2 regions of the Peribacillus sp. NPDC097225 genome follow, and region 2 is predicted to be linked to the other one. Evidence: riboswitches for the same ligand, from Rfam matches in the RefSeq annotation. Region 2 holds a riboswitch; the other holds the start of a gene.
What was found. Region 2 has a riboswitch for FMN ahead of ACIQXH_RS01230 (ECF transporter S component). Riboswitches for the same ligand answer to the same signal wherever they lie in the genome.
Positions count from the first base shown of each region.

Region 1: it holds a riboswitch for FMN, as region 2 does, so the genes downstream of both, ribE (riboflavin synthase) here and ACIQXH_RS01230 (ECF transporter S component) in region 2, are expected to answer to the same signal.

Region 1 covers NZ_JBIWDJ010000005.1:149,967-166,439, forward strand. Annotated here, with positions in the region: gene ACIQXH_RS15730 (aminotransferase family protein) at 1-1,049, shown strand, start outside; gene ACIQXH_RS15735 (molybdopterin oxidoreductase family protein) at 1,230-3,272, opposite strand; gene putP (sodium/proline symporter PutP) at 3,448-4,920, shown strand; gene ACIQXH_RS15745 (ATP-binding protein) at 5,075-6,349, shown strand; gene ACIQXH_RS15750 (DEAD/DEAH box helicase) at 6,401-7,537, shown strand; gene megL (methionine gamma-lyase) at 7,802-8,977, shown strand; gene ACIQXH_RS15760 (tryptophan-rich sensory protein) at 9,004-9,732, opposite strand; gene ACIQXH_RS15765 (GNAT family N-acetyltransferase) at 9,956-10,546, opposite strand; FMN riboswitch at 10,834-10,964, shown strand; gene ribE (riboflavin synthase) at 11,113-11,751, shown strand; partial or broken gene ribB (3,4-dihydroxy-2-butanone-4-phosphate synthase) at 11,770-12,372, shown strand; gene ribH (6,7-dimethyl-8-ribityllumazine synthase) at 12,436-12,906, shown strand; gene ACIQXH_RS15785 (methyl-accepting chemotaxis protein) at 12,961-14,466, opposite strand; gene ACIQXH_RS15790 (DHH family phosphoesterase) at 14,691-15,860, shown strand; gene ACIQXH_RS15795 (ABC transporter ATP-binding protein) at 16,053-16,473, shown strand, end outside.
Region 2 covers NZ_JBIWDJ010000001.1:241,233-257,705, reverse strand. Annotated here, with positions in the region: gene sigX (RNA polymerase sigma factor SigX) at 138-719, shown strand; gene ACIQXH_RS01240 (hypothetical protein) at 685-1,899, shown strand; gene serA (phosphoglycerate dehydrogenase) at 1,989-3,563, opposite strand; FMN riboswitch at 3,903-4,034, shown strand; gene ACIQXH_RS01230 (ECF transporter S component) at 4,205-4,777, shown strand; gene ACIQXH_RS01225 (ferredoxin) at 4,912-5,160, opposite strand; gene ACIQXH_RS01220 (YpbB family protein) at 5,448-6,515, shown strand; gene ACIQXH_RS01215 (RecQ family ATP-dependent DNA helicase) at 6,512-8,020, shown strand; gene ACIQXH_RS01210 (CPBP family intramembrane glutamic endopeptidase) at 8,010-8,639, shown strand; gene ACIQXH_RS01205 (LysM peptidoglycan-binding domain-containing protein) at 8,617-9,405, shown strand; gene ACIQXH_RS01200 (DUF2663 family protein) at 9,554-10,012, shown strand; gene ACIQXH_RS01195 (metallophosphoesterase) at 10,116-10,922, shown strand; gene ACIQXH_RS01190 (MerR family transcriptional regulator) at 11,020-11,913, shown strand; gene ACIQXH_RS01185 (genetic competence negative regulator) at 11,999-12,574, shown strand; gene ACIQXH_RS01180 (Glu/Leu/Phe/Val family dehydrogenase) at 12,840-14,117, shown strand; gene ACIQXH_RS01175 (YpdA family putative bacillithiol disulfide reductase) at 14,271-15,239, shown strand; gene ACIQXH_RS01170 (asparaginase) at 15,258-16,223, shown strand; gene prsW (glutamic-type intramembrane protease PrsW) at 16,310-16,473, shown strand, end outside.

The DNA.
Region 1 (16,473 bases), on a different contig from region 2:
TCAGTAATGAACCAGCCATTCGGTTGGCTGCCAAAATCGCTTCCATCGCACCCGGAAATTTGAATGCCGTGTTCTTTACGTCCGGAGGGTCGGAATCGAGTGATACGGCGATCAAGCTTGCGCGTCACTATTGGATCTTAAAAGGCCAGCCCAACCGGCAAAAAATCATTTCCCGTTCGAAGTCCTATCACGGGGTGGCGATGGGAGCGACTAGTGCCACGGGATTGAAGCCTTTCCGCGACTTCACGAATTCCCTTGCGCCGGATTTCTATTATGTGGATGGTTCCTCCATTGAGGAATTGCGCAAGACCATTGTACAGGAAGGACCGGAAACTATCGCTGCTTTCATAACGGAACCGATACAAGGGGCTGGTGGCGTGAATATGCCTCCTGAAGGCTACTTCAAGGAAGTCAGGGAGATTTGTGATGAGTACGGCATTTTGTTGGTGACGGACGAAGTCATTACCGGTTTTGGCAGAACGGGTGCGTATTTCGGAATCGAGCACTTCGGGGTCATACCAGACATGATGTGCTTTGCCAAAGGCGTGACTAGTGGATATGCCCAATTGGGCGGTGTTGTCCTGAATGATAGGATGTATCAGGATTTCATAGCCCTTTCTAAAGGGACGCTTTTACATGGCTACACGTACAGTGGCCACCCGATGGCTTGTGCCGTTGCGTTGAAAAATATCGAAATCATTGAACGGGAAAACTTAATTGAAAACTCGAAACAACGTGGAGTGGAATTGCTTGCAGGCTTTAAAATGCTTCAAGCTAAACACCCCATAATCGGGGATGTAAGGGCACTTGGACTTATTGGTGGCATATCGATCGTCAAAGACAAACAAACGGGGGAAAAATTCGAAACCCCTTTGGCTCCACGGATCGTTTCGGAGGCCGCTAAAAATGGTTTAATCTGCCGATCTGTTACATTCGATCAAGATACGCTCGTGTTTGCACCACCTTTGATCATCACTAAAGAAGAGGTTGAAAAGTTAATGGAAATCTTGGACGATACATTTGCGGCTATCGAAAAAGAAGGTATATAAGACGTGAAGATGATGGCATTCTAAACAAGAGGGTGGTTCGGATGCCACGAAAAAGGCTGCTTCCCCAGAGGGAACAGCCTTTTTTTGTGGAGCGAATGAATCCAGAATTTGAGTCAATATATTACAAGAATCGAGGATATTTCCCGGGAAACGAGTGAATGCGAGAAATAAAATCATCATTTACACTGCTTTTTCCACATCAACACGGCCGGAAAAGAAGACGGCACCATTTCCCATATCGGAGAGCCGGTCTGGCGTGAGGGCATTGATATGCTGCTTTCTGCCAGGTGTATTTGGCCATATGCCTTGGCTGACTAGGACACCGGCCAGGACATTTTCTCCTATGACGGCTTTTAATACACATTCGCCTCGTGCATTCCAGATACGGACCATATCGCCGTCTGTTATCCCTCGTTTTACTGCGTCTTCCGTATTCATATGCAGTTTTGGTTCTTTTTCCATCGATATATGTTTCTCGTTATTGGAAAAAGTCGAATTCAGGAAATTATGGTTCGGCGCCGGTATGAATAAGAACGGCAGGTCGCTGTCTTTCGCGATGGGTGTATAGGTAGGCAATGGTTCGTACCCATGCTGTTTCATCCGTTCGGAATAGAGTTCGATTTTGCCGCTCGGTGTCGGCAGTTTCCCTGGGAAGAGTGGTCGCATCTCGGCTTTTACAAACTGATGTTCAGAAAGAGCTTCATAGTTGATGTTTCCTAAATAAGGATTCTCGGGGAAGTCGAGTGCTTGACGGATCATGTCTTCCTCAGAGTCTTGAAAAGCTTGGTCCTCGAATCCCATGTTAGCAGCCAACAGCTTGAACAATTCCACATTTGATTTGGACTCTCCATATTTCTCCATGACTGGCTTTTGAATTTGTATGTAATTATGCCAGTAGGAAGTATAAAAATCCTCCGTTTCATAGGATGAAGAGGCGGGAAGGACCAGATCGGCATACTGCGCCGTTTCAGTTAAGAATAAATCATGGACGACCGTGAATAGGTCTTCTTGCATAAGTCCTTCCTTAACCTTGTTTGCATTGGGAGCGACAAGGGCAGGATTGGAGCTGTATACAAATAAGGAACGAATCGGGTTCTCCTTATCTAAAAGGGCTTCTCCGATTTGATTCATGTTGACGATGCGAGTAGTCTTGTTTCGCAAAAGCTCAGGGCGTTGTAAGGCATCTTTGTTAAATGCCAAATAACCGGAGTTCCCTTTCATCGCCCCACCGCCTTTAACAAGCCACTGTCCGGTAAGGGCGGGAAGGCAGGCGATGGTCCTTACAGCCATTCCGCCGTTATCGTGATGTTGCAGGCCATTACCGATTCGAACGAATGATGGTTTGGTCTGTCCATACATCCGGGCTAATGTATAAAGGTCTTCGATTGGAACGCCCGTGATCGTGGAGACGGTCGCCGGGTCATATTGGCGGACATGCTCACGCAATTCGTCAGAACCGACCGTATAGGCGTCTAGGAAAGGCTGATCGACCATATTTTCGGCATATAAAATATGCATGATGCCAAGGGCAAGTGCACTATCCGTACCAGGCAGGATGGGGATGAACCAATCAGCCCACTTCCCGGTCTGGTTTTTATGGACGTCGATCACCACAACCTTGGCGCCATTTTTCCGGGCCTGCTGGGCAATTGTCACTTGGTGCATATTGGTACTCACGGCATTAATCCCCCACATGATGAAAAGCTTTGTGTCTATCGTTTCCTCCGGATCGATTCCGAACGAACCGCCCATGGTATAACTGTAGCCGACCGAACCGGCAGAGTTACAAATGGAACGCTCCAGCCTACTTGCCCCAAGTTTGTGGAAGAAGCGACGATCCATGCCTTCAGCACTGAGGTTTCCCATGTTTCCATAAAAACTGTAGGGGAGGATGCATTCCGGTCCATGCTGGTCTATCAAGGCCTTCCATTTTGACGTGATCATCCCGATCGCTTCGTCCCAACTAATGGGGGCGAATTGCCCTTTTCCTTTTGGACCGATTCGCATAAGCGGTTGCGAAAGACGATGCGGATCATATAGACGGGCTGTCATATTCCGGACCTTGTTGCAGATATTTCCCTTTGTGACCGGGTGTTTGGGATCCCCCTGGACTTTCACGATTTTTCCGTCTTTTTTGTGAAGGAGTAAACCGCATTGATCGGGGCAATCAAGTGAGCAAACCGATGGGAAGATTCCATCCTGTTGTTTGAAATAGGGTTGCATGACTTTGTCCTCCTTGTTTTTTGGAACGCTTTTTTGAATAGTCTATTAATTGTATATTTTAATATATTGGGTATTAGAAAGAACTACTTAACTTATGTTTTTTTTTCTGATAAGCTTATTTTAATAAAATGAGCCTTCTCTATCGAAAGGTTCGTAAGTAATGGAGGAAGAATTTTTGGAATATGGAGCAATCGTTTCAATTGTCATATACATGGCAGGTATGCTGTTAATCGGGTACCTTGCTTATCGAAGGACCGCTAACCTGACGGATTACATGCTCGGAGGAAGAAACTTGGGTCCGGCTGTAACCGCTTTAAGTGCCGGTGCTTCCGACATGAGCGGATGGTTGCTGATGGGCCTTCCTGGAGCCATGTACTTGAATGGCTTAAGTGCCGGGTGGATCGTCATCGGTCTGTCAGTAGGCGCTTATCTAAACTGGTTATTCGTGGCGCCAAGGCTTCGTACATATACGGAGATCGCGAATAATTCTATTACTATACCAGACTATTTGGGGAATCGGTTTAAAGATAGCTCCCGAATTTTAAAAGTGGTATCGGCTTTAGTCATTTTAATCTTTTTTACTTTCTACACCTCTTCCGGTATGGTAGCAGGCGGGGAGCTTTTCCGGACGGCCTTTAACCTGGATTACCGATATGGAATCTGGCTGACGGCAAGTGTCGTCATTCTTTACACGTTATTCGGTGGCTTCCTTGCCGTGAGTTGGACGGATTTTGTTCAAGGAACCATCATGTTCATTGCCTTAATTCTAGTACCTGTCGTCACCATTGTAAATATAGGAGGCTGGACTCCAACATTTACGGAAATAAAATCAATTGATCCGACCCTTTTGCATGCGTTTGAAGGAATGTCGACGATTGGGATCATTTCGTTGCTGGCATGGGGACTTGGTTATTTTGGCCAACCGCATATCATCGTCCGATTCATGGCGATATCTTCCGTGAAAGAATTGAAAAGTGCCCGTCGAATCGGTATGGGCTGGATGGTGTTCGCCATTGTAGGTGCCATGTTCACTGGATTGGTCGGGATTTCTTACTTTAGCAAGGCGAATGCGCCTTTGGGGGAAGCGAATGCAGAATCAGTATTCATCCTCCTTTCTAAAGAGTTGTTCCCGTCTCTAATTACGGGATTCTTGCTGGCGGCGATTCTATCCGCAGTCATGAGCACGATCGCTTCTCAATTATTGGTGTCGGCAAGTGCGTTGACGGATGACTTCTATAAACAGTTCGTTCGTCCAAATGCTTCCGATAAGGAATTAGTGCTGGTTGGACGGTTGGGCGTATTGGCGATATCCGTGATTGCCCTTGTTTTGGCGTTCAACCCGAGCGGGACCATTTTAAAATTGGTTGGGTATGCTTGGGCAGGTTTCGGCTCGGCATTCGGACCGGTCATATTACTGAGCCTTTTCTGGAGAAGAATGACAAAATGGGGAGCCCTGGCTGGAATGATCATCGGTACGGTAACCGTGATCGTATGGGAATCCATCGACAAGTTCGCGGAAGTCTACGAAATCATACCTGGCTTTATCGCAGGTACGCTTGCCGTCGTGATTTTCAGTATGTTATCGGCGAAACCTTCTAAAGAAATAGACGAAGATTTTGATCAGGCTGTTAAAAACCTAACTAAATAGAATGCGCTGTTCAATTGAATGGATGGCACTCTCTTTTCAATCATTAGCAAAAATATGGTACAATAGCTGTAAAGTCCTTATGTGTAGTGCATGAGGACTTTTTTTTGAGTGAGTTGGGAATAATAAGCCAAAAAATAAATATAAAGGATACGCGATGAACCATTCACATAAAATTGCAGGTAAAGTAGCTATTATATATATGATCATTGGGGCCTTATGGATTTTTGTTACCGATTACATCTCGATGTCCCGCGCAAAAGAGAATGTTCACACCTATGCGATGTTCCAGCATTCGAAGGGGTGGATCTATATATTCATAACCGGGATCATTCTCTATGTCATCATCCGGTATTGGACAGGGAAAATGTTGCGGTCCCAACAGGAATTCAACTTGAAGGATGAGCAGTATCAATCCTTGTTTAAGCACAATCCAGATAGTGTTCTACAATTGGATCTTGAAGGCAGGATCATGTCGGTTAATCCAAAAGCCGAAAAGTTCCTCGGGGTCCGAGGTGAGGCATTAAAAGCAAAACAAGCGGGATACTTCATCGATTTGATCGAAAATGAAAAAGCATCTGATTATTTTATCAAGTCTTTGGAGGGAGAAGCTGTACACTTCGAAACGAATATCCAGAGGATGGATGACGAAAAGCGAATCATGCGTGTCACCTTTTTGCCCATCATTGTCCACAAGGAGTTACTTGGAATCTATGCCATCGTCCGGGACATTACCAAGGTCCGGCGTGAAGAGGAATTGATGGTCATGTCTGAAAAGCTCTCCGTCATCGGGCATCTCTCGGCAGCAGTGGCACATGAAATAAGAAATCCGTTAACATCATTAAAAGGGTTCGTGCAATTAATGGATATGTCCAAGGAAGTCGACCCGTTGCATACTGACATCATGTTAAAGGAAATTGAACGCATCAATATCATTTCGAGCGAGTTGCTCGTCCTTGGCAAGAAACAGGATGTCACCTTCCGTAAGCTGGACCTTGGGGATTGCCTGCATCAAGTGTATACACTCATGAAAGCTGAATCGAACCTGAACAATATTGAGATGGCCATTGAAGTGAAAGGGGCAGACCCCGTTTTAGTCATGGCCGATTCGATCGAGCTTAAACAGCTATTCATCAATCTCATCAAGAATGGCATCGAGGCTGTTGGTGAGAATGGAAAAATTGACATATCCCTGCAAATCATCGATGATCATGCTATAGTCATGGTCAGTGATAATGGGATCGGGATGGAGCCGGAGCGGTTGGAGCGAATTGGTGAACCGTTTTATTCGATAAAAGAAAAGGGAACGGGAATCGGGCTTACCATCTGTCAGAAAATTGTCCATCGATTGAATGGTGAGATGCGATTTGAAAGTGAGAAACATAAAGGGACGACGGTGACAATTCGGATTCCGTTGGCTACTACCCTATAACAAATGGTACTATAAAGGATATGAAAAGTTTTTTTATTAAAGGAGAACGATATGAGCGAATTACCTGTATTACTGAACGATAGAAAGCCATTTATCCAGGAAGTCTGGAAAAAGTCAGGCTTTGCACAACTTACGCCGGTACAAACGAAAACGATTCCTGTCATTGCACAAGGAAAAGACGTCATGGCCGAATCTCCAACGGGGACGGGAAAGACACTTGCTTATTTACTGCCATTGCTTGAAAAAATAGATCCTGAAAAAAAATCCCCCCAAGCTTTAATCTTGGCTTCATCACGGGAATTGGTGATGCAGATCAATGAAGAGATTCGGATTTGGTCGGAAGGTAGCGGTATTTCTGGAGCAGCCTTCATTGGTGGTGCCAATGTGAAGCGTCAGTTGGACAAACTGAAGAAGCATCCACAAGTGATTGCGGGAACACCAGGCCGTGTCTATGAATTGATTGCCCAAAAGAAGTTGAAGATGCATGAAGTGAAAACGATCGTACTCGATGAAGGAGATCAATTGATCATTCCCGAGCATATGCAAACAATCAACAATATTATCAAAACGACGCTTAAGGACCGCCAAATCATGGTGTTCTCGGCGACCCTTCCCGAAGAAACGGAAAAAGTGGCCCGAGGATTCATGAATGAACCAGAATTGATCAAGGTTGATAAAAGTGAAAAAATGGATTCGAAGGTCGATCATCTTTATTTTGTAGTCGAAAGACGCGAAAAGTCCAAAATCTTGGAGAAAATCACAAGATTGAAAGATGTGAAGGCATTGGCCTTTTTGAACGATATTGCCGAGCTTAGCGTGTTACATGAGAAGCTTAAGTTTAAAGGCATCGAAATGGGCGTACTTCACGGGGAGTCGAATAAAGTCGATCGTGAAAAAGCGTTGCGTAAGCTTCGTTCTGGAAAGTCACCGATGTTGATTGCAACCGATGTGGCGGCCCGTGGACTTGATATTAAAGGACTGACAGCCGTCGTTCATATTGATATGGCTGAAAACATTGACCAATATATTCATCGGTCTGGTAGAACGGGACGTGCCGGAGCGGATGGCACGGTCATCTCGATCGTGACGGAAAGAGAAGAGCGTGAGTTGAAGAAAATGGCTCGCGAACTTGAAATCCCCTTAACGAAAGTCACTTTCTATGGTGGGAATATCGTAGAAGAAGAATAGGCATGAAGAATGGAGATGGCCATGAAGGCTGTCTCTTTTTTTATGTTCTGTAGCGTAATCCGGCTATCCTCATTTGACGTTCCTATTTGATAGATTGCAAGCTTTTTAAAGGAAAACTGGCCGCTTCACAAGCTTTGTGGATGATTAACAAGGGCAACAGGACTGATCCTGTACGAATGCCCAGGCGACTTACATTGAAAACGCTTTCAAAATATGTTTTTTTAACATATGATAGATATAGCTATTTGGATAGGGGGAGTTAGAATGGGAGAGAAATATAAGCATATTGAAACAGCTGTGATTCATGAAGGATATGATTCGAAGGAGCATTTAGGAAGCTTGACCACACCTTTGTTTCAAACCTCGACATTTACGTTCGATACGGCCGAACAAGGGGAAAACCGGTTTGCTGGTTTAGAAGATGGATATATTTACTCGAGGCTGGGAAATCCGACGGTTCGGGTGCTGGAAGAGAAGATTGCGGCCTTGGAAGGCGGTGAAGCGGGACTTGCGTTCAGTTCAGGGATGGCTGCCGTGTCTGCGGTCCTTTTTGCTTTGACCAAAGCCGATGACCATATTGTTTGTTCAAAAGGGTTGTATGGATGTACTTTCGGCCTTCTTCAACTGATGGAGGAAAAATACCGAATCACCCACGATTTTTGCGATATGGAAACGGAGGACCAGCTAAGGAGCATGATCCGTCCGAATACGACCTGCATCTATGTTGAGACGCCGATTAATCCGACGATGAAAATGATCGATTTAGGATTGGTCATGAAAGTCGCCAAGGAGAATAATGTGCCTGTCGTGGTCGATAATACGTTTTCCACTCCATATTTACAGAAGCCACTGGAATTTGGATGTGATGTCGTCCTTCATAGTGCTACGAAGTATCTTTGTGGACATGGGGACGTTGTGGCCGGTCTGATTGTCGGAAAGAAGGAGTTTATCAATCAGGTGGCCATGACAACACAGAAGGATATCGGAGGGATTATTTCGCCATTTGATGCATGGTTGCTGTTGCGGGGATTAAAGACGTTGCCAGTCAGGATGGATCGTCACGCTTCTAATGCAACGGAGATCTTTCGCATGCTGAAACAGCATCAACGGGTTAAGGCCGTCTATTATCCAGGCGACGCAGAATCAGGGGATTATCGGATCATGGAAAAACAGATGAAATCCGGTGGAGGCATGATTTCCTTTGAACTGGAGGGGACAAAACAGGATGCCCAACGATTCCTCAATAACTTGAAGCTTATAAAAATCGCGGTCAGCCTAGGAGACGCTGAATCCTTGATCCAGCATCCCGCTACGATGACACACTCGTCCATCCCAAAAGAATCAAGAACGCAGATGGGCATCACCGACCAACTCATACGGCTCTCCGTCGGCCTAGAATCCTGGCATGACATCTGGTCTGACCTTGAACAGGCGTTTTAGGGGTCTGACCCCTTTTATTTCCTGAATTATTTCCTGAGGTTCCTGATCAGGACGGTTATGGATAGGATGAGGATGAGGGCGGCCAGGATATAGGATGTGGTGGTGATTGTCGGATGGGGCGTGCTGTTCCTTACGCCGATTCCGATGATGGCCCAGACGAAGACGAGTGGGTAGCACCAGTCCTTGTTTTTGATGGCAAAGAAGAATGCCAGAGCCGTGGCTACGAGTAAGAGGGCGATCGTCCATGCTACATCGGAAATCCCGAAACCATTCCAGCCGATATAGGTCAGATAGTAGGAAATGTTAGCAATGGTCGCGACGCTCACCCATCCTAGATAGACGGAAAAGGGCATCAAGTCGAGAAAGGCATGCCTCACTTTTATAATGTTTGTGTAAATGACAATCAAGGTCAATAAAAGTGTAATGATGATGATGACGGATAACAGGAAGTATTCGTAATGCCAAGCTAATAGCCAGGCTCCGTTAAATACACAGCTTAAGGCGAACCATGGGAAAGAGACCATATATGCGGGACTTGTTTGGTGTTTCCCCATAAACTGTCTGGCTACCCAGATGGCAAGAAGAAAATAAATCAATCCCCATATCGAGAATACATAGCCGGCTGGGGTAAAAAGAACGTCCAGTTTCCCGGAAACTTCTCCTGAGGTTTGGCCGTTGAAGGGAAGGTAATTAGCCAGGAAATTCATCGTGATGACGAATAGATAGGCAACAAGGTTGATAAGAACAATTAGCATGTGTCTTCCTCCTTTGAATGAAATTGGGACATATTATCTTATTCCTTTTAAATTGGAGAGATAACCTTTTTTAGCACATCGGAAGGAAGGATTCTTACTTGGTGGATAAAAGAAGGTATTCAAGATCTGTAAAGGGATAAAGGTACAACACGTCTAAAAAATAAGGACCTTGCTACTTTTATTGCAGCAAGGTCCTTTAAAGGTGTTTAATTAATTAGTGAAATTAGGATTTAGCGTTAACAACCGTTTCATCCTTTTTTTCGGGGGTTACATATTCTTCTTTTAATATGGAATAATAGGCGCTGTCTAATAATGTACCCTTCGTCATGTGGCTTTTACGGTGAATCCCTTCACACTTCATGCCTAAGCGATCCAATACTTTCCCGGATGCGGCATTTATCACATCACATTCAGCAAATACTCGCTCCAAATCCAAAACATTGAAGGCTAACTCCAGTATTGATTTTCCCGCTTCGGTCATATAGCCTTTACCCCAGAAATTCCGGTTTAAAGTATAACCCAGTTCTCCACATTTGTTCGATTCATGCACCCTGAATTCGATAGCCCCAATCATTTTGTTGTCTTCCTTTAACACGAGTGCATATTTGCCGATAGGCTCTTCCAAGAAATAGTTCGCTATGAAGTTCTTAGTCTGGTCCAAATCTTTATGTTTGTCGTAAAGGTAACGTGTCGTTTCTTCATCAGATGTATATTCATACATATCCTCAGCATCATCAAGCGAAACCGGACGTAAGATGATACGCTCACTTTCGATATGATTGTGCTGAACCATTAAAAGGTTTGTCTTTCCCATTTGAATTCCCCATTTATTCTTGATTTTCCAATTATTATATCATGATTTGTCACATTTATAAGAAAATAATGGAATCAAATTTTAGCATCTCTCTTGGATCGTGTATACGAGATTTGTATTATGGCAGGGATCCGTTGATATGTAAGCACCACGGCTATAGTCGCTTACATAGGATGGATTCCTCCCTTTTCTTATAGGATTTGCTTGCAACTATCGATTCATTTTAGGATAGATGTTTTACATCCGTACTTTAGAGTGTTAAAATAATGGAAGATTCAAAAAAATAGTTAGTCCTTCGGGGTCGGGTGAAAATCCCAACCGGCGGTGATGAAGCAATTCTAAGCCCGCGAGCCTGATAAAGGCAGGATTTGGTGAGAATCCAAAGCCGACAGTACAGTCTGGATGGGAGAAGGACGTGTGAAATCCAAGTGTATACGTACGCCTATTTTTTCAGAATATGAAATGATGGGTTTATTAGGTATACCATTTTTTTCACTCATTTCTCCTGCTAACTCCTTAGGCCATCCTAAGGGGTTTTTTATATGTGTATAAAAGGGGGAGAAACTATGTTTACCGGAATCATTGAGGAGATCGGCACGGTTCATTCCATGAAAAAGGGAAGAAGCAGCATGGAACTGGCCATTTCCTCTAAGAAAGTACTGGAAGATGTCCATCTTGGAGACAGCATTTCCGTTAGCGGGGTCTGTTTGACGGTGACTTCCTTCACACAGACTTTATTTACGGTCGATGTGATGCCTGAAACGGTGAAAGCTTCATCGATCCGGATATTGAAACCAGGTTCAGAAGTGAATCTTGAACGTGCGATGAGTGCTAATGGACGTTTCGGCGGCCATTTCGTTTCAGGTCATATTGATGGAACGGGCACCATCATGAAAAAAGAACGAAAAGAAAATGCCGTCTATTATGTGATCCAACTGGAAGAAGGGCTCAGTACATACTGTATGCCAAAAGGATCTGTTGCCATCGATGGGACAAGCTTGACGATATTCGGCATCGAGGGAAATTTGCTGACTGTATCACTCATTCCCTTGACCCATCAGGATACCATTTTGGGCAGGAAGGCGGCAGGCGATATCGTAAACATTGAAAACGACATGTTAGGGAAATATATCATACATCAAATGAAAAACAGCGAATCAAAACCAGGACTGGATTTAGCATTCTTGTCTAAGCATGGATTCTAATAAATGGAGGTGTACAGGATGTTCCATACCATTGAAGAAGCGATTGAAGATTTGAAAGCTGGGAAAGTAATCATCATTTCCGATGATGAAGACCGCGAAAATGAAGGGGATTTCGTGGTGCTTGCAGAAAAGGCGACACCCGAAGCCATTAACTTTATGGCGACGCATGGCCGTGGGTTGATTTGTACGACGATTACCGAACAGTTAGCGAAAAAGCTGAACTTGCATCCGATGGTCAATGATAACACCGATCATCATGGGACGGCCTTCACCGTAAGTATCGATCATAAAAGCACGTCTACCGGAATCAGTGCGTTCGAGCGGTCCATTACCATCCTTGAGCTTTTGAAGGAAGATTCGGTTGCCGAGGACTTTCAACGCCCGGGGCACACTTTTCCGTTGATAGCCAAGGCAGGGGGCGTGTTAAGCCGCACGGGACATACGGAAGCCTCCGTCGACTTGGCCAAGTTATGTGGGGCTGCTCCAGCAGGTGTCATTTGTGAAATCATGAATGAAGATGGAAGCATGGCACGTGTATCCGACTTGGAACTAATTGCGGATAAATTCAACCTGAAATTCATTACGATTGCGGACTTGGTACAATACCGTAAGCAAAAGGAATCATCGCAAGAACAGGTATACATTCAAAATGCATGATGTTTTTAAAATGAGGAGGAAATAGACATGGGGAAAATTATCGAAGCACAATTAATCGGATCGGGACTGAAAGTGGGAATCGTGGTTGGAAGGTTCAATGAGTTCATTACAAGCAAGCTATTGGGCGGAGCATTGGATGGTCTGAAACGCCACGGTGTTGACGAGGATGACGTGGACATCGCTTGGGTGCCAGGAGCATTTGAATTGCCGCTCATTGCCAAGAAACTTGTGAACACGGGGAAATACGACGCAGTGATTGGATTAGGGACGGTCATCAGAGGTTCTACTTCGCATTATGATTATGTCTGCAATGAAGCAGCGAAAGGAATGGCCTCCGTTGCTTTGGATACCGGAGTTCCGGTCATCTTCGGATTATTGACGACGGAAAATATCGAGCAGGCCATTGAACGGGCCGGCACGAAATCGGGAAATAAAGGATATGAAGCAGCGGTCAGTGCCATAGAAATGGCGAACCTTGGAAAACTGATTGAACAATAAATTAGATAGAAAGCCGCGGAAGGGCAACCATCCGCGGCTTTCTTCTTGAACAAATTACTTCTCGCTGACTGTCAGCTTTTCCAGGCTTCTTAAAAGGTCTTCAAAACTGGAGAAGTTACTTTCCATTTGGGTAATGAGGGTATTCTGATCCACCACGCTCGCGGCGACTTCCTCAAGGGAAGCGGCATTTTCCTGTACGATGCTGGCAATATTGGTCACTTCATTCGTTGCCGTACTCGAGTTTTGCGTCAAAGCTTGAAGCATGGTTTGAAGCTTGATCGATTGTTCCATGACTTGGAGCGTGTTTCCTTCCATCTCTTTGAAAACGTGTTCGACATCTTCGGACTTTTCCTTTATCATGCCTGCAACATCCAAGCTCTGATTCACGCCATCTGTCACCTCATTAGACTTGATGGAGATATGATGTAAGATTTGCTGGATTTGATTGGTCGCCTGTCGGCTGTTTACAGCAAGCTTCCTGATCTCATCCGCAACCACGGCAAAGCTCTTCCCATGTTCCCCCGCTCGTGCCGCCTCAATGGAGGCATTCAAGGAAATTAAGTTCGTTTGGTCCGAAATGTCTTCGATTGTTGCCAGAATCGTTTGGATCTGCTTATTTTGTTGATTCAATTCTTCCATTAAGAAGGCGGTCTGTTTAGCCTTTTCCCCCACGGATATAATATCTTGGGCAAGGATGATCATCGCCTGACGTCCATCTTTGGTGCTTGATTCATTTTCTACCGTATGGACTTTCATTTTATCGGATGCAAGGGTGGCCTGTTGAACCTCTCCATCGAATGAATCGATGGAATCTTTCACCTCATTGGCGCTTAATGCCTGGGATTCAATATTCCTTGTGACTTCTATAAAGGCATTCGTGATTTCCTTGGAGATATTTCCAGTGACTTGGACATTGGCTTGCAGCTCATTGTAAAAGTCGGTCAATCCATGAACGGATTTAGTGATTTCGTCAAGCATATCCTTTGTCTTGATTTCCGTTTGTCGGCTCTTTGCAAGCTCGACCAAGGCGACATTAATCGAAGCACTACCGATTAAACTGAAAAAGACGGATAAAATGGCAGTTAAAATAAATAAAAGAACGATACCAAGTACAGTGACGCCCTTTTCAGATAAAACCAAGGAAAAAGGTTCTGACCATAAAATCAGGTAAATCAGGAACCCTGAATATAGGACGATCGACAAGATGACATGATAATAATCGTAATAAATGGACGCAAAAAGAAGCCCTAGATATAACAGGACCAATGACAAAGGGCTACTGGACTGGATGATGATCGAAGCGAATAAAAGGTTGATCGTGATGCCGATAAGATAGGGAACCCCGAGTGTCCATTTTTTTAGCTTGATCAAAATGGAGGCCACAACGACGGGGATGATGCTAAAAAGGGCAATGATTCCAATGTTTAGAGTCGGTATGCCGACTGTGAATGATAATAGGAGGCCGGCAGCAATCGTGAATAGCGTGTAGATGATGATGGCCGAGTGTCTTGAGTTATTTATTATTTCTCTTGATGCACGATCTGATCTGAACTGATACATTGTCATACCTCGATTTCTATTTAGTAACTCATCTATATTACGATGTAAATATTACAAAATAAAGAAAAAAATTGAAGGTGTCCGGTTTTTTTTTACGTTCAAAGCGGTTTTGGGTGGAACCGTGTTAAAATAGTCGGATGTGATTATGCTACAATTGTAAAGATTGCAATTGAAAATCATTTCTTAGGGAAAAGTAAATATATTAGTTTTTAGGAGGGGTTTATGTGTACTATCTTTTTACACATAATGATTTAGACGGGGTCGGCTGCGGAATCGTCGCGAAGCTTGCATTTGGGGAAGACGTGGTAGTTAGCTATAATTCAATCGGCCGCCTTAATCAGAATGTCGAAGCATTTCTTGAGCAGGCGAATATCGAGGATACATTGATTGTTACCGATCTTTCGGTAAATGAAGATAATGAAAAAATGATTACGCAATTCGTTGAGGATGGAGGACATGCACTTTTAATCGACCATCATAAGTCGGCGCTGCATTTGAATGAACATGACTGGGCATCTGTTACGGTTGAACAGGAAGACGGCAAACAAACGGCAGCCACTTCTTTATTCTATCAATATGCGGTGGATCAAAAGTGGCTGGAGCCTTCACGGATTTTCTCTGAATTCGTTGAATTGGTTCGACAATATGATACATGGGAATGGCAGGCCAATAATAATGTAACGGCCAAGCGGTTGAATGACTTATTCTTCATGATTCCGATTGAAGAATTCGAAACGAAGATTGCACATAAGCTCTCATCAGCTGAAAGCTTCGCGTTTGATGAAGTGGAACAGACTCTTTTGGGAGTGGAAGAGAGTCGTGTGGATCGGTACATAAATAGGAAAAAAAGAGAAGTGTATCAGGCTACGGTCGGTCCTCATACAGTTGGGGTGGTCCATGCCGAGTCTTACCATTCGGAATTGGGTAATGAGCTATCAAAAGAATTTTCCCATCTGGATTATATTGCGATCCTTATGGTCGGAAGCAAAAGAATCAGTTTCCGCACCATCCATGATGAGATAGATGTAGCTGAGGTTGCAGGGAAATATGATGGGGGCGGCCATCAAAAAGCCGCAGGTTGTACGATGTCGGAAAAAGCATACAGCCAATTCGTCGAGAAGACCTTCTTCTCTGAACCGATTAAGCGCGACGCTCATAAGAACCAATTGAATGTGAAGAATTCACCAGAAGGTTGCCTATATTCAACGAGAGATAAACAGGATATCTTCATTTATGAAAATGATGAAGAAGAAGAGTGGATCATTGAAGTGAATGGAAAACTGATAAAGAAATCGTTTGATACGTTCGAGGAAGCGGAAAAATACACGAAACGTAAATATGTAGCCTGGCTTGCGAACGATGAAAGATACGAAGAGTTTGTGAATAGAGGGTAAGGCAATGCAGCTGTCCAAATTTGGGCGGCTGTTATTTGCAGTTGTTATATGGAGGGAAAAAAAACGAGGGTAGTACCTTAGTTCTTTTCTCCTAAAAACGCTTGACAAAGATTCGATTATACTGAATAATCTTATTGTTGAGTAGTTGATAACGATTATCAATTTCAGCGTGAAAGGGGAGGTAATGATTACATGCGAATGAACGTTAGTAACGTTGAAGTTGGATACGATAAAAAAGTGATCGTTAACGGCTTGACGATTGAAATTCCCGATGGTCAAATTACTACAATCATAGGATCTAATGGGTGTGGAAAATCAACGTTATTAAAAGCTTTAACAAGAATCATTCCCTATCAAAATGGACAGGTCTTTCTTGATGGAGCAGAAATACAAAAAAAGAATACGAAAGAATTGGCGAGGGAACTGTCGATCTTGCCACAAACACAGGATAGTGCAGTAGGACTTTTAGTCGAGGAACTGGTTTCATATGGTCGTTTTCCATATCAATCAGGGTTCGGTGGCCTAAAAAAAGAAGACAAAGAAATCATTGATTGGGCCATGAAGTCTACTAATACATATGAATTTAGACACAACTCTGTAGATGAACTTTCCG
Region 2 (16,473 bases):
AAACAGAGTGGGCAAAGGCAATTGGATTCTCCTAATTGCCGATGCCCATATTTTATTTGCGGGCAGTATATGGAGTAAATTGGGTAATTAGTATAAAATAAGTATGTAACTTTCATATGAAAATATCGACTATAATTATGAACGGATGTGGAGAAATAATGAATTCCATTTTCCACGATCTTTATGAAAAATATCACCAGGAAATTTATCAATTCATTTATTATATGACCAAAGACCGTGAAACGGCAGAGGACCTGGTTCAAGAAGTTTATATCAGGATAATGAAGGCCTATAATCGTTTTGAAGGCAATAGTAGTGAAAAAACCTGGATGTATTCCATTGCGAGAAATGTGACCATTGATTATTTTCGGAAACAAAAAGGATGGAAGAATAAAATCATTCCCACTATTGATTGGGATGGTCAGATGATTAAAGATAATCAGCCGATTCCCGAAGAAGTGGCCATTATGAATGATAATGTCAGAGAGATATATCGTTGCTTGAATCGATGTACTGTTAATCAAAAAGCAGTCATTATTTTACGGTACATACAAGGCATGTCCATTTCAGAAACCGCGGATGTACTGAATTGGAGTGAAAGTAAGGTAAAAACAACGCAACACCGCGCTTTAAAAGCGATTAAAAAAATGATGGATGATTCATCAGAAGAGGGGAGGAATTCCTTTGAAGAAATCCCGTTGGAAAGAAAGAGAAATTGAGGACTTGCTTCGCCAACTTCCGGAGGTAAAAGATAAACGCTCGAAGAAAGAAGTGTTTTCGAGGATAGAAGGTAAGCAAAGAAGAAACCGTAAAAAACTTTGGATTCCTCGTATTGTGGGCATTGCCTCCTTATTCTTAATGATGATCATTGGATCTTCACTGATGATTGGAAAAGATGAATCTCAAGAGCAGGAGGTTAATAGCCACGGCAATGGAAAATTGGCCATTTCAGAAAGTAAGATCATTTTGGATAAGCAAGAAAAGCATGATATTGAATCAAATGAAAAGCAGGATGTAAAGGAAGATATTGAGGGCGAACCAATAGAAAAAAATGAATTGAAAAGTAAATCTCAACAAGTGGAAAAAGAAAAAACACCCATTCGTGCGATTTACTCAGAAGATTTGCAGGGGAAGTCGACAATAACTCTAGGCGTGCCTGATCACCAACAGAATTTTATCGTACCTCTATCTTTTGTAGTCGATACTATCGAAGAAACGGAAGCCTTGGATCAGGTGGTAAAAAAGATGTCGACCATTAATGAGAAAAAATATGGCCTGTCCGATTATTTCCCTCTAGATATTAAGGTATCCCATGTTCCCACCAACAACACAGCAAATATCGAATTAAGGGCAGGCAGTAATCTGCTGGATGAGGATATCGTGTTTCTTAGAACCATGGAAGAAACCTTATCCTATCTAAATATTGATAAAGTGACATTTACAACGGACGGAAAATCTGGTGCCAGTTTTGCTCATGCCGGAACAGTAATAGAAGAAGAAATTCCCCGGCACAAGAATCGCACATTCTTTCTTTATCACACGGATAAATCATCTTCAAGTTTCCTTGTGCCTAGCAATATCGATTATCAGAACATGGAAGAGGCCCTACAAGCGGCAAAGGAGGAACCTGGCATAGAAGGGATTTCTTCTGCTCTACCGGAGAGTTTGAAGTGGGAGAACCTAAGATATGATGGGGGTTTAGTAACTGTAGAACTGGCACAAGAAGGCCGCTTGAAGAATGATTCAGAGTCGCTTCAAGGTTTGGAAGTCATTCTATTTACAGCTAAAGACTTTGGCTATGCAAAGGTGAAGTTTGAAAACTCCCCTGTAGAAATGGTAGGTTCTCTGAATTTATCGGAAGAGATTACAGTACCCGTTGCTCCTAACTTAGTTAATTAAAGGTCAAGTGCATGCTTGCGATGTGAGAGGCAGATGAGGGTCGTTCAACAAAAAAGGATGCCCGCTAGTGGGGCATCCTTAAGTGGAAATTATAAAGCTATTCGGGCCATGAAAGTAATTTCTTGTGTTTCCTCTAAGAATTGCTTCATATTATCTTCTAATGGTTTATCGAAACTCAATACCATGATAGCTTCCCCGCCAGCTTCTTTACGACCAACTTGCATAGTCGCGATATTTACTGCATGATCACCAAGAATTTTACCGACGTTACCGATTACTCCAGGTTTATCAGTGTGTTGGATATAAAGTAAATTAGCTTCTGGATGGAAATCAATTTTGAAACCATTCAGATTGACAATCCGGGAACCATAGTTCTCGATATGAGTACCACTAATGGTTAATTCGCGGGTGTCTCCTTTTACTTTTAGACTGATCAGGTTAGAATAACCTAGAGAGTCAGTAGAAACCTTTTCGCCAATGGTAATGCCACGCTCTTTAGCAACCAATAGCGCATTCACCTCATTAACTGAAGCATCTACTCTTGATTTGAAGAAGCCTGCTATTAGGCTTTTTGTTAGAATAGCGGTGTCGAAGTCCAACGATTCACCTGCATAAGTTACGGAAATCTCCTGAATGCCTTCTTTCATGCATTGTGAGGCAATGGAGCCCATTTGTTGGACTAGTTGATAGAATGGCTGAACCTTTTCGAATACCTCTTTAGAAATGGCTGGAAGGTTAATTGAACTTGATACAGGATTACCTTCAAAATAGGTTAATACTTCTTGGGCGACTTGAACGGCAACATTCAATTGGGCTTCTTTAGTCGAAGCTCCTAAATGAGGAGTAGCGATGACGTTATCAAGTTCAAGTAATTTATGGCCAAGCGGTGGTTCTTCAACAAATACATCCAACGCGGCTCCAGCTACATGTCCCTCGACAATCATTTCATATAAATCATCTTCATCTAGGATTCCGCCACGTGCACAGTTCAATACGTACACGCCTTTTTTACAGGTGAGTAACTTTTCTTTATTGATTAACCCTCTAGTTTCGTCCGTTAGAGGTGTATGTACAGTGATTATATCCGCTTTAGGGAGCAATTCATCTAAAGTCAGGGAAGTTACGGACATTTTTTTTGCACGATCGGCTGTTAAGAATGGGTCATAAACTATGACTTCCATTCCAAAAACTTTTGCGCGTTTGGCAATTTCTCCACCAATTCGTCCGAAACCAATTATGCCTAAAGTTTTCCCACGAAGTTCCGTTCCTGTATAAGAAGAGCGTTTCCATTCTCCATTTTTCAGGGAAGCATAAGCTTGCGGAATATGGCGCATCAAGGAAGCCATCATGGCAAATGTATGTTCAGCTGTTGAAATTGTATTTCCGTCAGGAGCATTCACAACAACGATTCCGCGTTTTGTTGCGGCAGGAATGTCAATGTTATCAACGCCGACACCTGCGCGAGCAATGATCTTTAGTTTTGGCATGCGGTTCATTAAATCTTCTGTAACCTTTGTTGCACTTCTAACCAGTATTGCATCAATCTGATCAAGTTCGTTTGCTGCTTCTTCTACAGTCTTCTGAATAAGAAGAATATTGGATGCCTCTGAAAGCGGTCCGAGTCCTTCTGGTTTAATGGCATCTGCTACTAAAATCTGATACACGTGTAAACACCTTCCTAGGTAAAATTCTCTTAAATTTCAGTTAATTTTACAATTGAAATGGGAAAACTGTCAATTTAGCATACCTATATGTAAGCGCTTTAATTAAAGTTGCTTTGAAATTCTCTTGTCCAAAACCGCAAGGGCAAAGGGTTTGAGCCGAAATTTTCTAAAAATAAAAATTATTTTAGACAGAGTAAAACGTCATGATTATAAATACATATTTTGTTTAAAATGAATAAAAGTGTAATATTTTATCAGTGTAAATTCATAGTTGCGATGAAAATACTATTCAAAAAAAGAAAAATCATTTATAATGAAAATTGTAAATTAATTTTATAGGTCTATCTTCGGGGCGGGGTGTAACTCCCCACCGGCGGTGATGAAGAAAATTCTTCTAAGCCCGCGAGCCTTAGGGCAGGATTTGGTGAGATTCCAAAGCCGACAGTATAGTCTGGATGGGAGAAGATGGAGGTTCCTGAATGCGTTCAAACAGTCAAGTGCTGAACGTTTGTTTGATGAAACCTTTAATTTATCCCTTTAATTCTGTCGGAATTAAGGGGTTTTTTATTGAACATCAACATTTATGAAGGATCCCTAACCTCTTTTTCAAGGTAGATCAAGAAAAAGAAGGAGAGAGAACTATGAAATCGAACAAAGTTAAAAAGATGGTCACACTTGCAATGTTAGGAAGTCTTTCCTACCTACTAATGCTTTTGAATTTTCCATTTCCGGGATTTCCGCCTTTTCTGAACATTGATTTTAGTGACATCCCAGCACTGATGGCGGCATTGATTTTCGGACCGCTTGCAGGAGTTTTAGTTGAATTCCTGAAAAATTTATTGGATATGGTCATGACTGGAAGCGATACTGGTGTACCGGTTGGACATATCTCTAACTTTATAGCGGGGGTATTATTCATACTGCCAACATATTATGTATATAAAAAAATAAGTTCGAAAAAAGGAATGACATTTGCCTTGCTAGCCGGAACAGTTTCCATGGCGCTAATTATGAGTGTCTTGAACTATTATGTCTTTTTACCGGCATATACTTTCTTTATGGGATGGGATGCCATGACCGCACCAGAGTCAAGACAATTCATAACTGCGGCAATACTCCCTTTTAACATCATTAAAGGGGTGCTCATTACTTCCGTTTTCATGCTATTATTTGTTAAACTCCAAACATGGATCAATAAAACAAGTATTATATAAACATGCTTAATATATAAAAAGAGGCAGAAACAACCAGATGATAACTGGGTTGTTTCTGCCTCTTTAATGTATGGGGAGAAGTTTTAAAAAATACATAAAAAAAGCCATTCTCAAAATGAAAATGGCTTTTATACTTATTCGAATTTTAAAGCGTCGCCCTCGAATGATTCGTCTGCGACTTTGATAGAGTCTGTGGGGCATCCTTCAAATGCATCCATCATGTCATCTATAAGAACATCGGGGATTTCAACGATTCCTTCGTTATCATCTAGCGTAACAAAAGCAATTCCTTCATCATCATAATCATAGATATCTGGTGCTGCAGCTCCACAGGCTCCACAAGCGATACATGTTTCTTTATCAACAATAGTAAATTTAGCCATGAATAAAACCCCTCCTAAGTTGATTTACAACTCAAAACCTTTTTTATTATAGATTAACATCTCTTTCTTATTGTAAGACCGAAAGCCGAACTTATCAATAGAAAATGTAACGATAATACGGAAGTATATGAAAAGTCAACACAAATTATTGGGAAAATTTCTTTATAACGAGTACGTATTTAGTTGTTTATTCACAAATATCATTGCATATATGACATAAAAAAAGGCGGTATTTGCAGATTTTTGTTACAATATAATTGGATAAATGGAACAAGGATGTGAGTTTCATGAACAATTATCTTCAAGCAATCATTTTATATGCGATACAAAAGTTCCAAGGTGAGCGTTCCATCTACGCAATTTATCATATGCTTCAGGGTAAAAAATCGTCCCAGACTATTCAGGATGCGCACTTATTTGGGCTGACGAACATATTTGGGACTATGCCTCGTTTTACCCGGGAGGAGTTATCTCAAAACATAAAATTGTTTCTTGAACTGAAACTAATCGAACCAACGGAAAAAAACGATGTGTATTTGATTAGTGAAAAAGGAGGAGGGGCGTTGGCCTCTTATTTCAAAAAGTGGCCTCTTCCTTTATCACTAAATGGGTGGAAATACCAAAACATCACCCCGGATTTTTGGAGAAGACTCAATCTTCTTATCCAAACTATATCCCATATTGTCCACAATGAAAGGCCTTTTTATCCGATACAACAGAATCAACGAGTACAGGAATTCGTAAAGGGTTTTTTATATGCCAACCAACAAAATCGAGAGTTACTTGCTCAGCATCTTTTTGATGAATTGGTCACCCTCTTAGAGATGCAAAGTGAGTTGAACCGTGACATTTTTGTTTTGAAAATTACGGGAGTCAATCGAATCGGACTTACGTTTGAGCAGATTGGAAAAAGGAAAGAAATTGATGAGTGGTTTGTGCACTACGTTTTTCTCGATTCATTGCATCAAATGCTCGCAGAGATATCAACAGTACGCGATTACCCTCTGTTGGCTTCTCTAATCCATGATTGGAAAAATGGTGGGCATCCTCATCTAACACAATCGACACATACGACTCTGCAATATATTCAGGCAGGGAAAACGCTACAGGAAATTGCAGAGATTCGTCGTTTAAAAGGAAATACGATTGAGGATCATCTCGTAGAAATCGTGCTATCGGACAAAAGTTTTTCGATAAATGACTATGTTCCAATAGAGGATGAAGACAAAATCATTACGGTCATTAAACGGTTGAATACGAGAAAACTCAAGGTAATCAAGGAAGCTGTCGATAATGAGCAAATTAGTTTTTTTCAAATAAGGCTTGTACTTGCGAAAATAGGTGATAGAGGATGAACTTGAATACAGTCCTGAAAGATAAATTTGGATTTGACAATTTTCGTCCTGGACAGTATGAGGTAATCGAATCCTTGCTAGAAGGGACCCACACATTGGCAATGCTTCCCACAGGGTCTGGTAAATCATTATGTTATCAACTCCCTGCTTACCTTATCAATAAGACGGCTATAATTGTTTCGCCGTTATTATCCCTGATGCAGGATCAGGCGGATCAGCTTAAGATGAGAGGAGAAAAAAGTGTTCTGACCCTCAATTCTTTTTTGACCGCGTATCAAAAAAAACAGGCATTTGAACGATTGCAAACGTATCGGTTTATTTTTCTGTCTCCCGAAATGCTTGGGCTAGAAAGTGTAATCCAGTCTTTAAGGAAAATTGACATAGGCTTATTTGTCATTGACGAGGCGCATTGCATTTCTCAATGGGGATATGATTTCAGGCCGGATTACTTGAACTTGGGAGAAGTGAGGCGTAAGTTAAATAACCCATTAACGCTTGCCTTGACGGCAACAGCAACAAAAGAAGTACGGGAAGATATTATCAGCAAATTGAATATATCCCAACATAAGGAAATCGTTTCATCCGTTGATCGGGAAAATATCGCGATACTTGTGGAAAATATATATAGCTACGAAGAAAAGCTTGCCCGTGTCCTCTCGCTTGTCAGGGAATTCCCAGGTAGTGGAATTATTTATTTTTCTTCGAAAAAAGTGGCTGAAGCGGTCTCGGGTTTTTTACAGGAAAATGGAGTCGGTAGTGTCAATTATTATCATGGAGGTATGGAACAGGAGCAAAGAATGCTCATTCAGCAGCAATTCATCTTGGGCCAGTTAAAAATCATTTGTGCAACGAGTGCGTTTGGAATGGGAGTCAATAAAGCTGATGTTAGATTTGTCATCCATTTTCATATGCCATCCACAATGGAATCATACCTTCAAGAAATAGGGAGGGCAGGCCGTGACCAAAAACAAAGTGTAGCCATTTTACTATATAGCGAAGGGGATGAAGGACTTCCGTTGCATTTGATGGAACAACAGCTACCAACTGACCATCAAATTGAGGCCGTTTGTTCGTATTTAAATGAAGCGAATAGAAGTATGGCTGATTTAAGTCTTTCTGAAAAAGAGCATCTTCTTCAGAGCTTTTCTTTGAATGATATTCAATTCCGTTTTTTTACACAATTTCTGACGGATGATGACTCACCATTGCATAGAACAAGGATGAAAGACTATTGTCATACAAGAAAGATGCAAAATCAGGCAAAGCTGAACGTTTTTTTGAATTGGATTCATACTAAAATATGTAGGCGTTTGGGCATTTTGCATTATTTTGAAGAAGAGCAGCGAAAAGGGAATGACGTATGTTGCGATCGTTGTGGAATAGATGCAAAAAATATCTTGGATGTATGGCCGGCAGTAAAGGAACAGCAGGGTAATTCATATTCTACATGGAAACAGGAATTAGCTTTTATCTTATTGGATAAGGATAATGGGCATGAAAAATAAGCAGGCGCAATTAATTAAACAGCTGACAGACAAACAGTTACTATATAATTTGTTCCTGACCCAAATTATTCTCTTAACGATTGGCTTTTTTTTAGGTATTATCTTATTTGAAGATTTTTCTACCTTTCGTTCTTTATTTGACATTAAAGATATGGATATTTTGTTGATAGGTGTCCCTGCTGGAATCTTAGTGGTCATTTTTGATGTGGTCATGATGAAAGTGACCCCTGTTTCCTATCAGGATGATGGTGGAGTCAATGAACGCATTTTCAGTAGCCTACCATATCCCATGATCTTTATCGTCTCTTTGTTAGTAGCGGTTAGCGAGGAATTATTATTTCGTGGTGTTATGCAGACACATATAGGCTTATTGTGGACGAGCATTATCTTTGCGGCGGTTCATTATCGTTACTTATTTAATTGGTTTTTATTTTTGAATGTGACGCTTTTAAGCTTTCTCATCGGATTTTTGTTTGAATGGACCCAAAATATTTTAGTGACGATCACAGCCCATTTTTTAATAGATTTTATCCTCGGTATATTAATAAGACATAAGTATGTAAAGCTGGCAGTATGTGAAGAGGGTGGTGACTTAGATGAGTCGTGTAAAAGAGAATGAAAACGATCAAGCTGGAGAACTTCGTACGCGATCCGATCGTCATAAGGTGAAGTCATCTTTACCAAAAAGAAGTGAGGTTCATCAGAGTAAAAAGAAAAAAAGCAAAGTGAAGATAAAGTTCCCAATGATTAAATTATTATCGCTATTTTTCATTTTGCTTCCTATAGGATTTTATAGTCTTTATACATACCTTCAGGATAGGCCTGAAAAGGATACCAAAAGTAGTGAAGTGGTGAATTTTAGTGATGACGAAGAAACTATAGAAGAGGCTGTGCCGACAACGGCAACGGCCGGGGATATTAAGGAAAAAGAAGAAAAAGATACTGCTAAGCTTAAAGAAAAAAAGCAAGAGGAAGATAAGGCTGCAGAAGAAAGAGCAAAGAAAAAAGCCAAACAAGAAGCGGAAGCAAAGGCTAAAGCAGAGGCGGAAGTAAAAGCCAAACAAGAAGCGGAAGCAAAGGCTAAAGCAGAAGCGGAAGCGAAAGCCAAACAAGAGGCAGAAGCAAAGGCTAAAGCAGAAGCGGAAGCGAAAGCCAAACAAGAAGCAGATAATAAAGTAGCTTCTGGGGATGCCGCAGCTACCAAATCGGAGGCTGACGGATATAAAGTTGTTTACCATACGGTTCAGGCAGAAGAGACATTGTTCAGGATTGCGATGAACTACTACAAATCGCAGGAAGGCATTGCGCTAATTCAGAAATGGAACGGGCTGAATGGCAATGAGATTTCGAAGGGACAAGTCTTGAAGATACCACTGAAAAAGTAAAAGCAAAAGCACTCTGTCTCTTAAGATCGACAGGGTGCTTTTTTTCCTAAGGTTGGGTTATTTATAGTAAAGGTCCGCCCCCATTATCATTTTTTCCAAGACAACCTCATATCATGATTTGAAGGATTAGGAAAGAGGGGGAAGATAAATGGAACCGGCAATCATTTTATTGGATGATAAAACCGATCAGGCGGCAAAACAAATGTTACAGAATGTTGTGGTCCGCAAAAAAAAATTCGAGACGCTCAAAAAGAAGCATCTTCATAGTTTATGGGCAACAATGATTATCGCTGCTCTTTTCTTGATATATCTTTATTTATATATAGTTGTTCCTTATTCCTATTCGTTCTTTAAGATGTTCAGTGTCTTTGTTGACCATTTTAGCCATTTTTTATTTTTGGCTGCGACGACCGGAATCTATGGTTATATGATGATGATCAAAAAGAAAATGGATAAAGCAGAAAAGGAATTTCAATTGCTTCGATGTGAAATTATCAACAAAAGCAAACAGTTGTGGGAAAAAGAGGATGAATGGAAAAATCGGCACAAGGTATTTGACATGATGAAGAAGAACTATGATATTAACTTATTTCATGAAAATAAATAAACTCCTAGTTAGGAATATTGAATAGCGGGTATTATGGTTTTATGAGTAAGTTTCGGAAGGATTTCGGTAATTGAAAAGAAAGAAGGTTTAATGAAAGATGTTTTTGGTTTATGTGTTTTTGGGTTTGGTACTGCTTATATGTGTGATGGTTTTTTACATGTGGAGTACAGCTAAACAAGATAGGCTACTTATCCAGGATTTATATTTCAGCAACTTTCCGGAAGGATTTGGGGAAATTCGGATTTTTTTTATTTCCGATCTACATCGGAGAATCATATCGGATCGTTTAATCGAAGATGTCGTTGGTAAAGCGGATTTAGTCATTATTGGAGGGGATATCAGGGAAAGTGGAGTCCCTTTAGAGCGGGTAGAAAAAAATATCTTGAAACTGAAAGAGATTGGTCCTATATATTTTGTATGGGGGAATAATGATTACGAAGGGGACTTTCATGAATTGGATGCCTCACTTCTGAATCTCGGGGTCAAGATATTGGATAACACTTCCGTTTCTTTTGAGTCGGAGTCAGGAGAAAAGGTTGCTCTCTTAGGCATAGATGATATTTCAGTTGAAAGAGACAGACTCGACCTTGCTCTTTCGGACTGCGGGGATGAGCATTTTCGGATTTTGATCAGTCACAATCCACTTGTTAAAGAACAACTAAAGTCAGAAAATCGTATCAGTCTCGTTCTTTCGGGGCATACCCATGGTGGGCAGATACGCATATTTGGATTTGGCCCATATCGTTTGGGAGGCATAAGGAACGAAACGGAATGCATGTACATAACTAGTAATGGATATGGGACAAGTACTGTGCCATTAAGGCTTGAGGCAAAGCCGGAAACCCATCTGTTCACATTGAAAAAAGGGAAATCTACAGAATATGGAGAGGTTTTGGAGAAAATCTATTAGGCCGTTAACTCAATGAGCATATTTGAATTTTACAGAGTGGAATTAATCCACTATAATTTCATCAATGATGTTCTGTTATTGGAGGCCTTGTAAACTTATGCAAGAAGGTAAATATAATATTAAGGCAGTTTCTAAACTGCTAGGTATCCAGCCAGGTACTTTACGGGCGTGGGAAAGACGTTATCACTTTATTGAACCTATCAGGAATGATTCAGGTCACAGATTGTATACGGAAAAGCATCTGCAAATCCTAAAGTGGTTAATCAATAAAACAGACCAAGGGTTCACGATTAGTCAAGCCGTTTCGTTGCTTGAAGGATCTGAAAGGATAGCGGAAGATGTCCACGAAACCAAGCAAAATAATGAACAAACGCTCAAATTAGCGAATGAACTCCTTGATGCACTGTTAAGCTTCAATGAAAATAAGGCCCAGCTGATTATTAGTCAGGCATTCAGTATGTACAGTATCGAGCAAACGGTAGTTGAAGTACTTGGAGGTATCTTGGTTCAAATAGGCAATAAATGGGAAAATGGTGAAATTACTTCAGCCCATGAACATTTTGCTTCATCCATTATCAAAGCTAGAATCAGTTCGATTATGCATACTATCCCGACAAGTGGTTTATTGCCAAAAGCACTAACTGTTTGTGCGCCAGGGGAAAAGCATGAATTCGGTTTGCTGATTTTCACAATCTTCTTAAAAAGAAAAGGGTATGAAACGGTTTATTTAGGTGAATCGATAGCTGATGAAGACCTCTTTACTGTATTGAATATAATCAAACCATCTTACCTCTTTATGTCATGTTCGCTTTCTGAGAATCTCCCGGGAACTTTAAAGTTGATAGATGAGCTATGGCAGGAGTTCCCTGACCTGAAAATAGGTCTTGGGGGAGAAGCGCTGAATCATCTTTCTGACGATGACCGTAATAAATTCAAGCATGTATTCATTGGCGGTCTCCAATCGGATTGGAATAAGTGGTTGAAATTTTAATGTTTTCCTCATAAATAATGGATATGCACCTTGAGACCAAGTCTTCATATGATGTATGAAGATGGAAACCAGGGGGCATTTTTTTATGAAACTGGAACGATTAACGAACAATAAGATTAAGATTTTTTTGACCCTCGATGATTTAATTGATAGAGGCATCACAAAAGAAGACATCTTAGGGAATTCCTTGAAAGTGCACAAATTGTTTCAAGATATGGTGGAAGAAGCTTGTGAAGAGCTCAGTTTTAAAATGAGTGGTTCGATTGCCATTGAAATATTTTCCCTACCTGCTCAAGGGTTGATCATTATAGTAACGAAGGATGAAGAAGAATTATTTACTGAGGAAGAAGAATTTCTGGATTTGCAGGTTAAAGTTGATGAATCTCCCCATATTCTTTATGTTTTCCACGATTTTGAAGATGTAATTCAGTTGTGTCATCGTCTGACCCTCCAAGGGATGCTCAATAGTGCCCTTTATTTTTATGAAGGAAAATACTATTTATTGATTGAGGGTGTTAGGGATGCAACTTATGAAACGGTCATCTCCCTTGCAGCCGAATATGGCCATGCTTCGACGCTGACATTATCCCGCATAAATGAATACGGAACCCGCCTAATTGAAAAGGAAGCCATACATGTTTTAATCACGCATTTCATTTAGTAGAAAAGAGGAGACAGGGCAGACACTTCAAATATAGCCGAAAACGGTTTGCCTGGATAACCTCGTTCCTTTTCGGTTTAACCTCTAAGATTAGGGGAAGTATCAAGTATATAAACGTAAATGTTACCGTTTTCATTTTTTGAATATTTCTAACTTTTAAATTCCCATTTTTACTCTTTGCTTTAATATTGCGAAGGTGTATACTAGCACTGAAGAGCACTTATCACTAATAATAATGGATCTAGATTATATAGGGGGTACTATAATGGAATCGGCAAAAGGGAATAGCCATGTGAATGAGGAAGAAAAACATGACGTGCTAAAGTCTACCCAGACAGTAATACATAAAGCACTGGACAAACTGGGGTATCCTGAAGAAGTATTTGAGCTTTTAAAAGAGCCTTTACGATTATTGACGGTGAAAATGCCAATTCGTATGGATGATGGTTCCGTCAAAATTTTCACAGGATATAGGGCACAGCATAATGATTCTGTTGGTCCTACAAAAGGTGGCATTCGTTTTCATCCGAATGTGACGGAACGTGAAGTAAAAGCACTGTCCATTTGGATGAGCTTGAAATGTGGCATTGTTGATCTTCCTTATGGTGGTGGGAAGGGTGGAATTGTATGTGATCCACGTAATATGTCCTTCCGGGAATTGGAGAGACTTAGCCGGGGTTATGTCCGTGCAATCAGCCAAATCGTAGGACCCACAAAGGATATTCCTGCACCAGATGTATTTACTAATTCACAAATCATGGCGTGGATGATGGACGAATATAGCCGTATAGATGAATACAACTCGCCTGGTTTCATTACTGGTAAACCTCTTGTACTAGGTGGATCTCATGGACGTGAATCTGCAACAGCTAAAGGTGTGACCATCTGCATTAATGAAGCGGCTAAGAAACGCGGCATTGATATTAAAGGGGCACGAGTCGTCATACAAGGATTTGGGAATGCAGGTAGTTTCTTAGCGAAATTCATGCATGATGCCGGTGCTAAAGTGATCGGTATATCCGATGCCTATGGTGCACTTCATGACCCAGATGGTTTGGATATTGATTATTTACTTGACCGTCGAGACAGTTTCGGTACGGTTACAAAACTGTTCAAAACGACAATCACTAATCAAGAACTTCTAGAATTGGATTGCGATATTTTGGTTCCAGCCGCCATTGAAAACCAAATCACGGAAGAGAATGCTTCAAACATTAAAGCTTCCATCGTGGTTGAAGCAGCCAATGGCCCGACTACTATAGAAGCTACGCAAATTCTAACGGATCGTGGAATCTTATTGGTTCCTGATGTCTTGGCTTCGGCTGGGGGCGTTACCGTATCTTACTTCGAATGGGTCCAAAACAATCAGGGATATTATTGGTCTGAAGAAGAAGTTGACGAAAAGCTCGAAAAAATACTAGTGAAATCATTCAATAACATTTATGATCTTTCCCAATCCAGACGTGTTGACATGAGATTGGCAGCATATATGGTCGGTGTTAGGAAAATGGCAGAAGCATCTCGCTTCCGTGGATGGATTTAATAATTTAATGATGTATGATTAACTTGTATTGCTAGAGCGTACGAGCATTATCATTGAAAAGATATGTAAAAAATCCTATCATTTAATGATAGGATTTTTTAATAGGAGAAGAATATAACTTAATATTATTGTTGGAAAGGCAGTGCGTGTAAAATGAATGAAGAAGAAGTAATTATAATCGGTGGGGGCCCATGTGGACTGTCAGCTGCTATTGCTCTAAAAGAAGAGGGAATTCAGGCCCTTGTTATAGAAAAAGGAAACGTAGTCGATTCCATTTATCGATATCCTACCCATCAGACCTTTTTCAGTTCCAGTGAAAAGTTAGAAATAGGGGATACGGCATTCATTACCGAAAATCGGAAACCCGTGCGAAATCAGGCACTGGCCTACTATAGGGAAGTTGTCAGGAGAAAAGAATTACGGGTACATAAGTTCGAGAAGGTTGAAGAAGTGAGAAAACAGGATGACGGACGCTTTTTCGTTAAAACATCTAAAGGTAATTATACGGCGTCACGTGTCATCGTAGCTACAGGTTATTATGATCATCCTAATTATATGTGCATTCCGGGCGAAGAGCTTCCTAAAGTGTTCCATTATTTCAAGGAGGGACATCCTTACTTTAACTGTGACGTTACTGTCATTGGTGGTAAAAACTCAAGTGTGGATGCAGCACTGGAATTGGTTAAGGCCGGGGCAAGGGTTACAGTCCTTTATAGAGGATCCGAATTTTCTACAAGTATTAAACCATGGATTCTTCCTGAGTTCGAGTCATTGGTCCGTAATGGTAAAGTCGTGATGGAATTTAATGCCACTGTAGATAAGATCACTGAAGATAGTGTGGCTTATCATGTTGGTGACGTGCAAAAGGTAATTAAAAACGATTTTGTATTTGCCATGACGGGTTACCACCCCGATCATTCATTTTTAGCAGCAATGGGCATTTCGATTGATCAAGAAACAGGAAGACCTACTTATGATGAGAAGACGATGGAGACAAATGTTGAAGGCCTTTATATCGCGGGTGTCCTGGCAGCGGGAAATAATGCCAATGAAATTTTCATTGAAAATGGCAGGTTCCACGGCGGATTAATTGCTCAACATTTAGCTTCAAAGGATATGTAAATAAGGAGCTGGGTAACAATGCAGAAAATATCATTAATCACGACAGGTGGAACGATTGCAAGTAAAGAAACCACGGGCGGCATGTTATCATCAGGCGCTTTGAGTGGAAAAGAGTTGGCATCCCTTTGCGAGCTACCAAAGGAAATTGAAGTTAAACTGGTTGATCTTTTTCAAATACCGAGCATGTCCATGGATTTAAATAGAATGGATGAACTTAAACAAGCAATTCAAGAAGAATTGAAAGATCCGGATGTGGCTGGAATAGTTGTGACCCATGGTACGGATACATTAGAGGAAACGGCTTTCTTCTTGGATCTCACAATTAATGACAATCGCCCGATTGTGGTGACAGGTTCGCAACGGTCTCCGCAAGAAGTTGGAACAGATGTGTATTCCAATTTAAGAAACTCTATCTTAACTGCTGCGAGCCCTCTTCTTGAAAATGTAGGGGTAGTCGTAGTTTTTAACGAAAGGATATATTCGGCAAAGTATGTTAAGAAAGTACATGCTTCCAATTTACAAGGATTCGAATCCTATGGGTATGGGTACTTGGGGATTATTGATAACGAAGTCGTTAGCATCTATCAAAAACCATTATACAGGGAGAGTTTTGAGATTCAACGTAATATACCGAGAGTTGATATCATCAAATGCCACACCGGCGCGGATGGTATTTATATTAAGGCTTCTGTCGAACATGATGCCAAAGGAATCGTACTTGAGGGGGTTGGTAGAGGTCAAGTAACCCCGCACATGGTGCCTGCCATCCAAGATGCAATCGATAAAGGGGTTACCATCGTCATGACTACAGCTGCCGAGGAGGGGAAGGTATACCCCGCATATGACTATGTAGGTAGTGCTGCAGACTTAAAGCATAGAGGAGTGATTCTAGGCGCGGATTATGACAGTAAAAAAGCGCGTATTAAATTAGCAATCATTCTGGCGAGTGAAGCAGCTATAGACGGAAAGCACTTTAAATATTGACCAAGTAAAAAAACAGGAAGACTAATTACAGGATTTTATTTTTCTCCATTCCATGGTACGATTAAGGAAAAGAAAAGAGGTCGGCCATGCTGGTCATTTTGTCAGCGGCTATTGCGCCAGGGTTGGCGTTACTCAGCTACTTTTATTTGAAAGATCAATATGATACCGAACCCATTTCGGTGGTCATCAAAACTTTTCTATTCGGTGTATTCCTTGTTCTACCAATTATGTTTATACAATATGTGCTCGA